DNA from 3 places in the Streptomyces sp. NPDC029138 genome. Region 1 is predicted to be linked to each of the others. Evidence: riboswitches for the same ligand, from Rfam matches in the RefSeq annotation. Region 1 holds a riboswitch; each other region holds the start of a gene.
What was found. A riboswitch is a leader RNA that binds a small molecule or an ion and turns the genes downstream of it on or off. The one in region 1 is predicted to bind cobalamin.

Region 1 (4,072 bases):
CCGACTTAATGTCGGCATGAAGTCAAGCAGCGATGACGAGACCCTGAGCATCGGCGCCCTCGCGGAACGCTTCGGCCTGGCCACCCACGTGCTGCGGCACTGGGAGGCACGGGGACTGCTGACCCCGTCGCGCGACAGCGCGGGCCGCCGCCGCTACGGCACCGACGCGCTCACCCGGGTCGCCGTCATCCTGCGGGCCAAGGAGGCGGGCCTGTCCCTCGACACCATCCGCTCCCTGTTCGCGAGCAGAGCCCCGGAAAGCCGCCGGGACGTCCTCCGCCGGGAAGCCGACGCACTCCGCCTGCGCATCGCCGCCGCCCGGGCCTCGCTCGACCTCATCGAGTGCGCCCTGGCCTGCGGTCACGAGGATGTCACCCGGTGCCCGCACTTCCAGCGGGTCGTCACCGATCGCATCGGCGACGACAAGGGCCGTTCGGATGGAGGCCGAGCCCCCGCTACCCTTCCCCGTCGAGTCCCGCACCCCACCACCCCAGCGACAGGAGCGACCGCGTGACCAGTCGAGTCCTTCTCGTCTCGCCCGCGACGAGCGCGTCGCTGCGGCGGGCCCGCTTCGACGACGGCGGCTCGCTCGACGACAGCGGCGCGGCGCGGGCCCGTTCGGCGGCCGGGTCGCTGCCCTCCGCCGTCCGTGTGCTCGCCTCCCCCAGCGTGCGCTGCCTGGAGACGGCCGCGGCGCTGGGCCTGGACGGCGTGCCGGTACCGGAGTTGACGGGTCTCGATGTGGGCCGCTGGCGAGGCCGCACGCTGGACGAGGTGGGAGCCGCCGAGCCCGACGCGGTGGGCCGCTGGCTCACCGACCCCGCGTGCACACCGCATGGCGGCGAGTCGGTCCAGGACCTGTGCGGGCGGGTCGCGCGCTGGCTGGCCGACGCGCAGGGTGTGGAGGGTCGTACGCTCGCCGTGGTCGAGCCGGAGCTGGTGCGGGCGGCGGCGGTGGAGGCGCTGGGCATGCCCGTCGCGGTCTTCTGGCGCCTCGACGTGCCGCCCCTGACCGTGACCGAACTGAGCGGCCGGGCCGGGCGGTGGAATCTGCGGCTGGGCCGTCCGCTGTCCGCGCCGGACGCCGAATAGCCGTCTGCCGGCCGGGGATTGAGCCGAAGAACGCCAGAGGGCCCCCGGGTGGTTCCGGAGGGCCCCCTCTGCCGGCCAGGCGCAGTCGGTGTGCGGCCGGATGGCTCAGCCCTTCGCGCCCCGGCCGGGCGCAGTCAGTGTGCGGCCGGAACCGCCCGCCCCTTCGCGCCCGTGGCCGGCCCGGGAGTCAGCAGGCGCTCGGCCAACTCCCCGAAGGCCAGGCCGAATCCGGCCCACAGCACGGCCTGGAGGGCCAGGGCGGACAGGCGGAACCGCCACAGCAGTGTGGCCGGGAAGTCCTTCGGCACTTCATCGACGGCGGGCAGGAACGCGTAGGCCACGCCGATCACGACGGCGAACGCGGCCACCGCCACCACCGTCGCCCACCAGGTGCCCAGACCGGGCGACAGCCGCTTGCCGAGGAGGGTGGCGGCGATCGCCAGGAGGACGCTGAGCAGCATCATCAGGAAGTACAGGGCGGTCCGCCTGCCGATGGTGCCGGGGTCGCCGACCGACGGCGGGTTGGCCGGGTACTTCAGGAACGGCACGACGTACACGGCGAGCAGTGCGCAGCCGGACAGCAGCAGCGCCGTGGCGCGCGGGCCGAACCGGCCCACCCGGCCGAGCGCGAAGCAGAAGGCGAGCGCGGCGATGCCGCCGAAGGCGACGCCGTCGACGAGGACACCGGTGGCGAGCCCGGCGGTGGACTGCAAGGAGCGGGAGACGACCTCCCTCTCGTGTCCGTGCGCGTGGGCGTCCTCGAAGCCGATCGCCTTGTCGACGTTCGGCTCACCGAGGAAATAGGCGGCGATGAGGGCGAGCACGCCGGCCGCGAGGCCGGCGAGCATGCCCCGTACGAGGAGGTTCCGTACGGTTGCGGAGTTCATGGGTGCGCGCGGTCCCCTCGCGTCAGTGGCAGGGGAAGCCGAGCAGGTGGCGTGCGTCGTGCACCCATTCATGGACGTCCGTGCCGTTGACCACGGAGGTGGCGCCCTGTTCGGCGCCGACGAAGTAGAGCAGGACCAGCATGAGGATGCCGAAGAAGACCGCCCAGGGAGCTGTCGCCTTCAGCGGCAGCTTGGCGGGGACGGCGGGAGTGGTGGGTGTCGGCCGGGCGACGGTCTGCGCCATGGCAGGACCTCCTCTGGGAGTTCGCGTCCCATCTCGGTGGTGCACAGGACGACGGCCCCGGGTCTGACTCACGGGCGCCCCGTGGGAGCCCGCATACAGTGGCGCGACCGTGCCGGGTTCTCACCGGCTTCCGTCGTACCGTCGTCGATTCGGACCGACCGTACCGCGTGACCGGCGTCCGGCCAAGACCGCAGTCCGTACGGCCCGGGTCTCAGCGGTCCGCGCGCCGCCGCGGTGGGGTGAAGGCGTACAGGTCGAGGATGTCCGGCAGCGGAGCCACCCCCGGGCCGCCCGCCCGCACCCAGGTGACGATGTCCTCGGTCGCGTCCGGATCGTTGACGAGCCCCAGCCAGACCGGTCGCGCACCGGCGGCCCGGCCGGCGGCGGACGGCTGTACGACGATGACGTTGGCCTGGTCACAGACGTCGAGGCAGTCGGAGACACGGACGGGCACCTCGGCGCGCAGCCGCGCGGTCTGCGCCGCGTGATCGACGCCGGTCACCTTGGGGCTGCCGCAGCAGCAGTCCCGGCACACCACGACCCGGCACGGCGCCGCACCGGTTCCCTCCGCGGCCTGGCCTGCCGCTTCCTCCGCCGGCCTCTCGGGCACGCCGCCCCACTCCCCTCCCGGGGAGGTGCGCCCCGGTGTCACCTCAGAAGGCGATCATCCTTTCATCTCCCGCGACGCGCCGTCACCCGGCCGCCGTACGGCGGGTCACCCGTCGGCAGGAGCCCCGTAAGTCACTCGAAATGACTAATGACGGAACGTGAACCCCTTGTGCCGACCGGCCCGTCCCCCATTCGGAGTTGCAGCCGTACGAGGGACATGAGTCCGTTGGTGTCGTGTCCTGCCGGATCTCACTCAGGAGGAGACACATGGGCACCAACCACAACGGCCTGTCGGCCGAGAAGCTGAACGTCGTCTTCGCGGTCCGCGTCATCGAGGGCGGCGAGCAGGGCTTCCTGGATCTGTACGAGCAGCTCCGGAAGTCCGTGTCCAACACCCCCGGCCACATCGTCGAGCGGCTCGGAGAGCCCGTCGACGACTCCCGCCAGTGGGTCATCACCAGCGAGTGGCGGTCGGCCGAGGACTTCTTCGCCTGGCAGCAGAGCGCGGAGCACCAGGAGTTGGTGGCCCCGCTGCGCGAGTGGGTCGACCAGCGGCAGTCCATGCGGTTCCGTGTGATCAAGGAGACCAAGGGGGTGTCCGCATGACGGGCACCGTCAACGGCCCCGTCGCCGTCCTCGGTCTCGGCACGATGGGCGCCGGACTGGCCGGTCGCCTCCTCGACCAGGGGATACAGGTCCGGGTTTGGAACCGTACCCCGCAGCGCACCGCGCCGCTCTCCGAGGCGGGCGCCCACGCCGCCGCCCACCCCGCCGACGCCGTCGCGGGTACGAGCGCCGCCCTCTGCGTCGTGTCCGACGGCGAGGCCCTCGGCGCCGTGCTGCACGGCCCGGACGGCGTGCTGGCCGACGGCCCGTACCCCGGCGTCCTGATCTGCGCCAGCACCGTCGCCCCCGACGAGGTCGTGCAGATCGCCGGTGACGCGCCCTCGGTCCTGGACGTCGGCATGCTCGGCAACCGCGACCACGCCCGCGACGGAGAGCTGCGGCTGTTCGCCGGCGGCGACAAGCGCGTCTTCGACGCCGCCCGCCCGCTGCTGGAGACGCTGGGCAAGGAGGTCGTCCATCTGGGCGCACTCGGGTCCGGCATGCGGATGAAACTGCTCCTCAACCTGCTGATGGGCATAGAGGTGCAGGCGCTGGCCGAGGCCACCGAACTGGCGGGCGCCTGCGGCCTCGACCGGAAGCTGGTCCTCAAGACCATCGCGGGCAGCGGCTTCGC
Region 2 (4,072 bases), on a different contig from region 1:
GGTTGCCTACGTTCATCCAGCCAATGACCTCGAACGATTGCCTGGGTAAATGGAAAGCTTCTCGCTGATCCTCGCGATTGTGGTGGTAACCGCTCTCGCGTTCGATTTCACGAACGGTTTCCACGACACCGCGAACGCGATGGCCACCACCATCTCCACAGGCGCCCTGAAGCCGAAGATCGCGGTTGCCATGTCCGCCGTCCTCAACCTTGTGGGCGCCTTCCTCTCCGTGGAGGTCGCGAACACGATCTCCAAGGGTCTCGTCGACGAGACCGGCATCCGTCCCGAGGTCATCTTCGCCGCCCTGGTCGGCGCGATCCTCTGGAATCTGCTGACCTGGCTGGTGGGCCTGCCCTCCAGTTCCTCGCACGCCCTGATGGGCGGCCTGGTCGGCGCCACCGTCGCCTCCGCCGGCTTCGGCGCCGTCCACGGTGACGTCCTGGTCACCAAGGTGCTGCTCCCGGCCGTCGCCGCGCCGGTCGTCGCGGGCCTCGCCTCGCTGCTGGCCACCCGGTTCTCCTACGGCGTCGGCGGCACCGCCGACGGCGAGGCCACCCGCAAGGGCTACCGCGCCGGCCAGATCGCCTCCGCCGGTCTGGTCTCTCTCGCGCACGGCACCAACGACGCCCAGAAGACGATGGGCATCATCACGCTCGCCCTCGTCGCGGGCGGCTCCATCGCCCCCGGCTCCAACCCTCCCACCTGGGTCATCCTCTCCGCCGGCCTGGCCATCGCGCTCGGCACCTACATCGGCGGCTGGCGCATCATCCGCACCATGGGCAAGGGCCTGACCGACCTGGAGCCGCGCCAGGGCTTCGCCGCCCAGACCAGCGCCGCGACCGCCATCCTGGCCTCCTCCCACCTCGGCTTCTCCCTCTCCACCACGCACGTCGTCTCCGGCTCGGTGATGGGCGCGGGCCTCGGCCGCAAGGGCGGCGTGGTCCGCTGGTCCACCGCGACCCGCATGTTCGTCGCCTGGGGGCTCACCCTCCCGGCCGCCGCGCTGGTCGGCGGGGGCGCCGAGTCCGTCACCGACCTCGGTGACTGGGGCACCGCCGTCGTCGCCGTCTTCCTGGTCGCCGCGAGCGCCGCGATCTGGAAGGTCTCCCGCCGCGAGGTCGTCGACCACACCAACGTGGTCGCCGACGCCGGGGAGCCGGCGGGTGTGGTGACCACCGCCATCGCCGCCGTGACCCCGCCCCCGGTGGGCGCGGTCACCGAGGACCTGACGGCCACGATCCCGGCCCCGGCCACCGAGCCCTCCCCCGCCGCCGCCCCGGCCACCCCGCCGGCCGCCGCGGTCTGACCCCGAGCACACGGTTACTGAAGGAAGCATCCCCATGAAGATCGACTGGGCGGCCCTCGGCTCCGTCTTCGGCGTCAGCCTCGCGTTCACGGTGGGCCTGGTGGTCCTGTTCACCCTCGGCATCAACGGCCTGTCCCGCCGCGAGAAGGCGGCGGCGCAGGGCGGGTCCGCCGCGCTGGCGGTGACCGGCGCGTACGTGTGCTTCGCGGCCTGCGCGGCGGCGGTGGCGTACGGGATCTACCTGATCGTCGTCAAGCCCTGACGGTTCGAAACCTCACGCATCGGCCCCGCCGGGCCACCGCTTCAGCGGGACCGGCGGGGCCGACGCATGTCGTCGGACCGGCCGTCCGGTGCCGTCCGGCGGGCCGGTGATGTGGGCCTCAGCACAGTCCGGCATCCCAGGTCAACGGCAAGTTGACGGCCGTTCCGGGCGCGTGGTGGACTGCCCAGGCCATGTACGGCGGCAAGAGAGGAAGCCGGTGCGAATCCGGCGCGGTCCCGCCACTGTCACCGGGGAAGAAACCCCGGGAGCCAGGAACTCTCACCGCCGATTCACGTCGAACCAGGGCGCGGACACCCTGAGTGAGGACACATATCGCCATGCTCGGCTGCCGATCGAGGACCAGTACCAGGCCCGTTCCTGTCCCCACGGCCGGCTGAGCCGATGGGTGCCGATCGCGCTTACGCGTACGGCGCCGCCGCCGGCGTCCTCGGTGACCTGCTCCTCGGCGATCCGCGCCGCGGGCACCCGGTCGCCGCGTTCGGCCGGGCGGCCGGCGCCGTGGAACGCGCCCTGTGGCACGACCACCGTGGCTGGGGCGCCCTGCACACCGCCGTGTGCGCCGGTGGCGCCGTCGCCTTGGGAACGCTGGCCGTTCGCGCCGTACGCCCCTCCCGTACCGCCTCCGCCGCGCTGACCGCCGCCGCCACCTGGGCCGTCGTCGGCGGCACCTCGCTCGCCCGGGAAGCCCGCGCCATCGGGCGCGCCTTGGAGGCCGGGGACGTCGAGGCCGCCCGGGCCCGGCTGCCGCATCTGTGCGGCCGGGACCCGCAGGCGCTGGACGCCGACGGCATCGCCCGGGCCGTCGTCGAGTCGGTCGCCGAGAACACCTCCGACGCCGTGGTCGGCGCCCTCGTCTGGGGTGCCGTCGCCGGAGTCCCGGGGCTCCTCGGGTTCCGCGCGGTCAACACCCTGGACGCGATGGTGGGTCACAAGTCGCCCCGCCACCGGCGCTACGGCTGGGCCTCCGCCCGCCTGGACGACGTCGTCGGCTGGCCGGGGGCCCGGCTGACCGCCGTACTCGCCGCCGTGGCCGGACCCGATCCGCGGGGTGCCGTGCGCGCCTGGAGGGCGGACGCGGGAAAGCATCCGAGCCCCAACGCCGGGCCCGTTGAAGCCTCCTTCGCGGGCGCTCTCGGCGTGCGCCTGGGCGGGACGCTCTCCTACGGCGGCCGGGTCGAACACCGCCCGGTGCTGAACGGCGCCACCGGTCGGCCGGTCCGGGTCACCGACATCGACCTGGCCGCACGGCTCTCCCGCCGCGTCGGTCTGCTCGCGCTCGGCACCACGCTCGCGGCGCGCACCCTCCTGAAAGGACGTGGGAAGTGAACGGTGGTCTCCTCGTCGCCGGCACCACCTCCGACGCGGGCAAGAGCGTCGTGACGGCCGGCATCTGCCGCTGGCTGGTGCGCCAGGGCGTGAAGGTCGCGCCGTTCAAGGCGCAGAACATGTCCCTGAACTCGTTCGTCACGCGCGAGGGCGCCGAGATCGGCCGGGCGCAGGCCATGCAGGCCCAGGCGTGCCGCGTCGAGCCGACCGCGCTGATGAACCCGGTGCTGCTCAAGCCCGGCGGTGAGCAGAGCAGCCAGGTGGTGCTGCTGGGCAAGCCGGTCGGGGAGTTGAGTGCGCGCGGGTACCACGGCGGGCGCCGGCAGCGGCTGCTGGGCACGGTGCTGGACTGCCTGTCGGAGTTGCGGGGCACGTATGACGCGGTGATCTGTGAGGGGGCGGGGAGTCCTGCCGAGATCAACCTGCGGCGGACCGACATCGTCAACATGGGGATCGCGCGGAACGCGCGGCTGCCCGTGCTCGTCGTCGGCGACATCGACCGCGGGGGCGTGTTCGCCTCCTTCTTCGGGACCGTCGCCCTGCTCTCGCCCGAGGACCAGGAGCTGGTAGCCGGGTTCCTGGTGAACAAGTTCCGGGGCGATGTGAGCCTGCTGGAGCCGGGGTTGGACATGCTCCGGGACCTCACCGGGCGGCGGACGTACGGCGTGCTGCCCTTCCGGCACGGGCTCGGCATCGACGAGGAGGACGGGCTGCGCGTCTCCCTGCGCGGGACCGTCCGCGAGTCCGCCGTGACGCCCCCGGTCGGCGAGGACGTGCTGCGGGTCGCGGTCTGCGCGATCCCGCTGATGTCCAACTTCACCGACGTGGACGCGCTGGCCGCCGAGCCGGGTGTGGTCGTGCGGTTCGTGGACCGGCCGGAGGAGCTGGCGGACGCCGATCTCGTCGTCGTGCCGGGCACTCGCGGGACCGTACGGGCGCTGGAGTGGCTGCGGGAACGCGGGCTGGCGGACGCGCTCGCACGCCGGGCCGCCGAGGGACGCCCCGTCCTCGGCGTCTGCGGCGGCTTCCAGATCCTCGGCGAGCACATCGAGGACGACGTCGAGAGCCGGCGCGGCCATGTCGACGGGCTCGGCATCCTGCCCGTCCGGGTGCGCTTCGCCCGCGAGAAGACCCTCACCCGGCCCAGCGGCGAAGCC
Region 3 (4,072 bases), on a different contig from region 1:
GCCGTCGCGGCCCTTGCGGACATGGCCGGTCTGCTCCCAGATCGGGTCCTGGAGCACCTCGGTGGGCAGGTCGGCCACCTCGGGCAGGCCCAGTTCCTCCCCCTGGTAGAGGTAGGCCGAGCCGGGCAGCGCCAGCATCAGCAGGGTCGCCGCCCGGGCCCGGCGCAGCCCGGCCGCCGCGTCGATCACGGGCGCGGTGCCGCCGGACAGCAGCCAGGCGGCCGGGTCGGTGCCGGCCGGCAGCATGAGCCGGGAGGCGTGGCGTACGACGTCGTGGTTGGACAGCACCCAGGTCGCGGAGGCCCCGGCGGTCCGGGCCGTGACCAGTGAGGCGGTGATGACGTCCCGCAGCTCCTCCGCGTCCCAGCGCGCCTCCAGGTACTCGAAGTTGAAGGCCTGGCCGAGTTCGTCCGGACGGGCGTACAGGGCGCGGCGGGCACCGGGGACCCAGGCCTCGGCGACGGCCGTGCGGGGCGGGCTGTAGGCGTCGAAGATCTTGCGCCAGTCGCGGTAGATCTCGTGGACCTCGTCGCGGTCCCAGTAGGGATGGCTGCCCGGCGGCATCAGCGGCAGGGCCTGCTCGCCGGTCGCGCCGATGTCCCCGAGGTCCCGCAGCGGCTCGGTGAGGTCCTTGGCCAGGCCGTGGGCGACGTCCACGCGGAAACCATCCACGCCCCGGTCGGACCAGAACCGCAAGGTGGTGCGGAAGTCGGCGCGGACCTCCTCGTCGTCCCAGTTGAGGTCGGGCTGTTCGGGGGCGAACAGGTGCAGGTACCACTCGCCGTCGGGCACCCGCCGCCAGGCGCTGCCGCCGAACACGGACTGCCAGTCGCTGGGCGGCAGTTCACCGTGCGCGCCACGCCCCGGCCGGAAGACGTACCGCTCCCGGGCGGCGGAGCCGGGCCCGGCGCGCAGCGCCTCCTGGAACCAGGGATGCAGATGGGAGGTGTGATTGGGAACGATGTCCACGACGACCTTCAGCCCGAGCCGGTGCGCCTCACCCACCAGGGCGTCGAAGTCGTCCAGGGTGCCGAGGCGCTCGTCGACCCCGCGCGGGTCGATGACGTCGTAGCCGCCGTCGGCGAGTTCGGAGGGGTAGAAGGGGCTCAGCCACAGGGCGTCCACGCCGAGCGTGGCGAGATGGCCCAGCCGGTCGGTGATGCCCCGGAGGTCGCCGAGGCCGTCACCGTCGGCATCGGCGAAACTGCGCGGATAGACCTGGTAGATGACGGCCTGCCGCCACCAGTCGGGGTTCCTGGACGAGAGGTCCGGCGAGAGGTCTGCCATACGGGCTCCCAGGGGACGGACGACAGTACGGAATCTGTATCTGTCCACCTTGCCCGGAAAGGGAACCTTTAGCGGCCGTTCAGCCGACGCAGTGCTCCAACAGCCCCCGAACGTCCGCGTCCACCACCCGGTACCGCACCACGCGCCCCTCCTTCTCCCCCGCCACGACCCCGGCCGCCCGCAGCAGCCGCAGGGCCTGGGAGACGGCGGGGTCGTTCATCCCCGTGGCGATCGCGAGATCGGACACGGCGAGCGGCCCGGTACGGTGCAGGGCGAGCAGCAGCGCCAGCCGGTTGGCATCGGCGAGCAGCGAGAAACGGTCGGCCCAGGTGCGCAGACGCCCCGCCTCACCGATGGCGGCGATCGCCTCGCACACCCGATGCCCGTCGATGGAACGACGGTCGGCTCGGTCGGCAGGCACGAGATGCATGGGGCCAGTCTGGCAGGCCCGCTGTTTGTGATCTTCGATACCTGCGCAGGTGCGCAGCTATGCAGGAAACCGCGTGCCCCTCTACGGTGGGCGGGCCGTGGTGTTCGGGAAGTCGATGGAAGGTCGACGCGGCCCTCGCCACTGTGATCGGGGAGTTCCCGTTCCGTCCGGCATCGCCGGGCCACTGGTCGCATGACCGGGAAGGCAGGGACGGCGGACGTACGACCCGTAAGCCAGGAGACCGGCCACGGCAGCTCACGAAGTGATCCACGAGGTGCTGGAGCGTGAACCCATGGCCGATGCCGCGTCTTTCCGCTGGCGACGCGAGGACACCGTCAAGACAGTGGGGCTGATGGCGGTGATCGTCGCCCTGCACGTCGTCGCCTTCGGAATTCTGTACCTCCTCGTCGCGCCCGAGCACTACAAGGTCGGCACCGACGTCTTCGGGGTCGGGCTCGGCATCACCGCCTACACCCTCGGCATGCGGCACGCCTTCGACGCCGACCACATCGCGGCGATCGACAACACCACCCGGAAGCTGATGGCCGACGGGAAGCGGCCGGTGTCGGTGGGGTTCTGGTTCGCGCTCGGCCACTCCAGCGTGGTGGTGCTGCTGGCGCTGCTGATCGCGGGCGGCACCTCGCTGGCCGGGAAGGTCATGAACGACGGCTCCACCACCCACCAGGTGCTCGGCTTCCTCGGTACGACGATCTCCGGCACGTTCCTCTACCTCATCGCCGCCCTGAACCTGATCGCCCTGGTGGGCATCCTGAAGGTCTTCCGGGCGATGCGGGCGGGCGCGTACGACGAGAAGGAGCTGGAACAGCACCTGGACTCGCGGGGGTTCATGAACCGCGTCCTCGGCCGTCTGACGAAGTCCATTTCGCGGCCGGGACAGATGTACCCGCTCGGCTTCCTCTTCGGGCTCGGCTTCGACACGGCCACCGAGGTCACGCTGATGGTGATGGCGGGCTCGGGCGCGGCGGCGGGCCTGCCCTGGTACGCGGTCCTCTGCCTGCCCCTCCTCTTCGCCGCCGGGATGAGCCTGTTCGACACGCTCGACGGCACGTTCATGAACTTCGCCTACCAGTGGGCGTTCTCCAACCCGGTCCGCAAGGTCTTCTACAACCTCGCCATCACCGGGCTGTCCATCGCCGTCGCCTTCTTCATCGGCACCATCGAACTGGTCGGCGTCCTGCACGAGAGGTTCGGCCTGCACGACGACATCACCGGCTGGATCGCCGGCCTCGACCTCGACCACGTCGGCTACCTCATCGTCGGCCTGTTCGTGGTGGTGTGGGCGGCGGCGCTGGCGTACTGGAAGGTCGCCCGGGTGGAGGAGCGCTGGGCGGTCTCCCCGTCCGCCGCCGAGTAGCGGCTAGCGCGCGACCGTCTCCAGGTACAGCTTCACGTACCGGTCGGCGTTCACCTCCAACGCCACGTCGACCAGGGCGCGTTCACGGCCGCCCTCGTGGATCTCGGACTCGCCGAGGCGGGGGCGGCGGTCGACGACGGTCTGGCCCCTGGTGGGGCCAGGGGCGAGGGAGACCTCGACCGGGAGCAGGCGGGTGGTGATGCCGTGCGGGTCGGCGACCGCGCAGACCGCGCCCGCGTCGCCGAGGCCGCCCGCCTCCTCCGCCTGAGGCGGCTCGCCCTGGTGGGCCGGCCGGTGGGCGAGCAGCTCACCGGCGAGGCGGGTGCCGGGCTCGCCGCTGGCGCGCAGCCGGTGGACCTCGGCGCTGTCCACGACGACCTGCTGGAAGACGTCCAGGCTGTACATCGTGATCGGCACCCCGGCGGTCAGCAGGATCGCCGCCGCCTCCGGGTCGTGCCAGACGTTGAACTCCGCGACCGGCGTGGCGTTGCCGGTGGCCACCGCCCCTCCCATGAACACGATCCGCTCGATGTTCCGGGTGACCTCGGGGTGGGTGCGCAGCAGCAGGGCGATGTTGGTGAGCGGCGCGGTCGGGATCAGTGTCACCGGGCGCGGGGAGGCCAGGATCTCGCGGCGCAGGAGGGTGACGGCGTCGACGGCCACGGGGGTCCGGGCGGGCGCGGGCAGGCCCAGGTCGCCCATGCCGTCGACGCCGTGCACCGGGGCCGGGCGGGCCGGCTCCAGCAGCGGGCGCTCGGCACCCCGGGCCACCGGGATGTCGGGGGCGCCCGCCTGCTCCAGCACGGTGAGGGTGTTGCGGACCACCCCGTCCACGTCGGTGTTCCCGGCCACGCAGGTCACCGCCCGGAGGTCGAGTCCCGGGTGGCGCACGGCGAACAGCAGGGCCAGGGCGTCGTCGACGCCGGTGTCGCAGTCGATGATCACGGGAATGGGCTGACCGTCCACGGCGGACTCCTTCC

Region 2: it holds a riboswitch for cobalamin, as region 1 does, so the genes downstream of both, ACZ4WH_RS13085 (cobalamin biosynthesis protein) here and ACZ4WH_RS04735 (CbtB domain-containing protein) in region 1, are expected to answer to the same signal.
Region 3: it holds a riboswitch for cobalamin, as region 1 does, so the genes downstream of both, nicT (Nickel transporter NicT) here and ACZ4WH_RS04735 (CbtB domain-containing protein) in region 1, are expected to answer to the same signal.

Annotation. Positions count from the first base shown of each region.
Region 1 is NZ_JBVHWM010000003.1:158,251-162,322, forward strand. Features, by position in the region: gene ACZ4WH_RS04720 (MerR family transcriptional regulator) at 17-514, shown strand; gene ACZ4WH_RS04725 (histidine phosphatase family protein) at 511-1,092, shown strand; gene ACZ4WH_RS04730 (CbtA family protein) at 1,227-1,979, opposite strand; gene ACZ4WH_RS04735 (CbtB domain-containing protein) at 2,002-2,223, opposite strand; cobalamin riboswitch at 2,260-2,381, opposite strand; gene ACZ4WH_RS04740 (hypothetical protein) at 2,435-2,761, opposite strand; gene ACZ4WH_RS04745 (antibiotic biosynthesis monooxygenase family protein) at 3,100-3,438, shown strand; gene ACZ4WH_RS04750 (NAD(P)-dependent oxidoreductase) at 3,435-4,072, shown strand, end outside.
Region 2 is NZ_JBVHWM010000011.1:97,079-101,150, reverse strand. Features, by position in the region: gene ACZ4WH_RS13095 (inorganic phosphate transporter) at 50-1,306, shown strand; gene ACZ4WH_RS13090 (hypothetical protein) at 1,341-1,568, shown strand; cobalamin riboswitch at 1,727-1,867, shown strand; gene ACZ4WH_RS13085 (cobalamin biosynthesis protein) at 1,971-2,915, shown strand; gene ACZ4WH_RS13080 (cobyric acid synthase) at 2,912-4,072, shown strand, end outside.
Region 3 is NZ_JBVHWM010000006.1:3,979-8,050, forward strand. Features, by position in the region: gene ACZ4WH_RS08325 (glycoside hydrolase family 13 protein) at 1-1,287, opposite strand, end outside; gene ACZ4WH_RS08330 (ArsR/SmtB family transcription factor) at 1,367-1,717, opposite strand; cobalamin riboswitch at 1,799-1,981, shown strand; gene nicT (Nickel transporter NicT) at 2,010-3,092, shown strand; gene ACZ4WH_RS08340 (nucleoside hydrolase) at 3,096-4,058, opposite strand.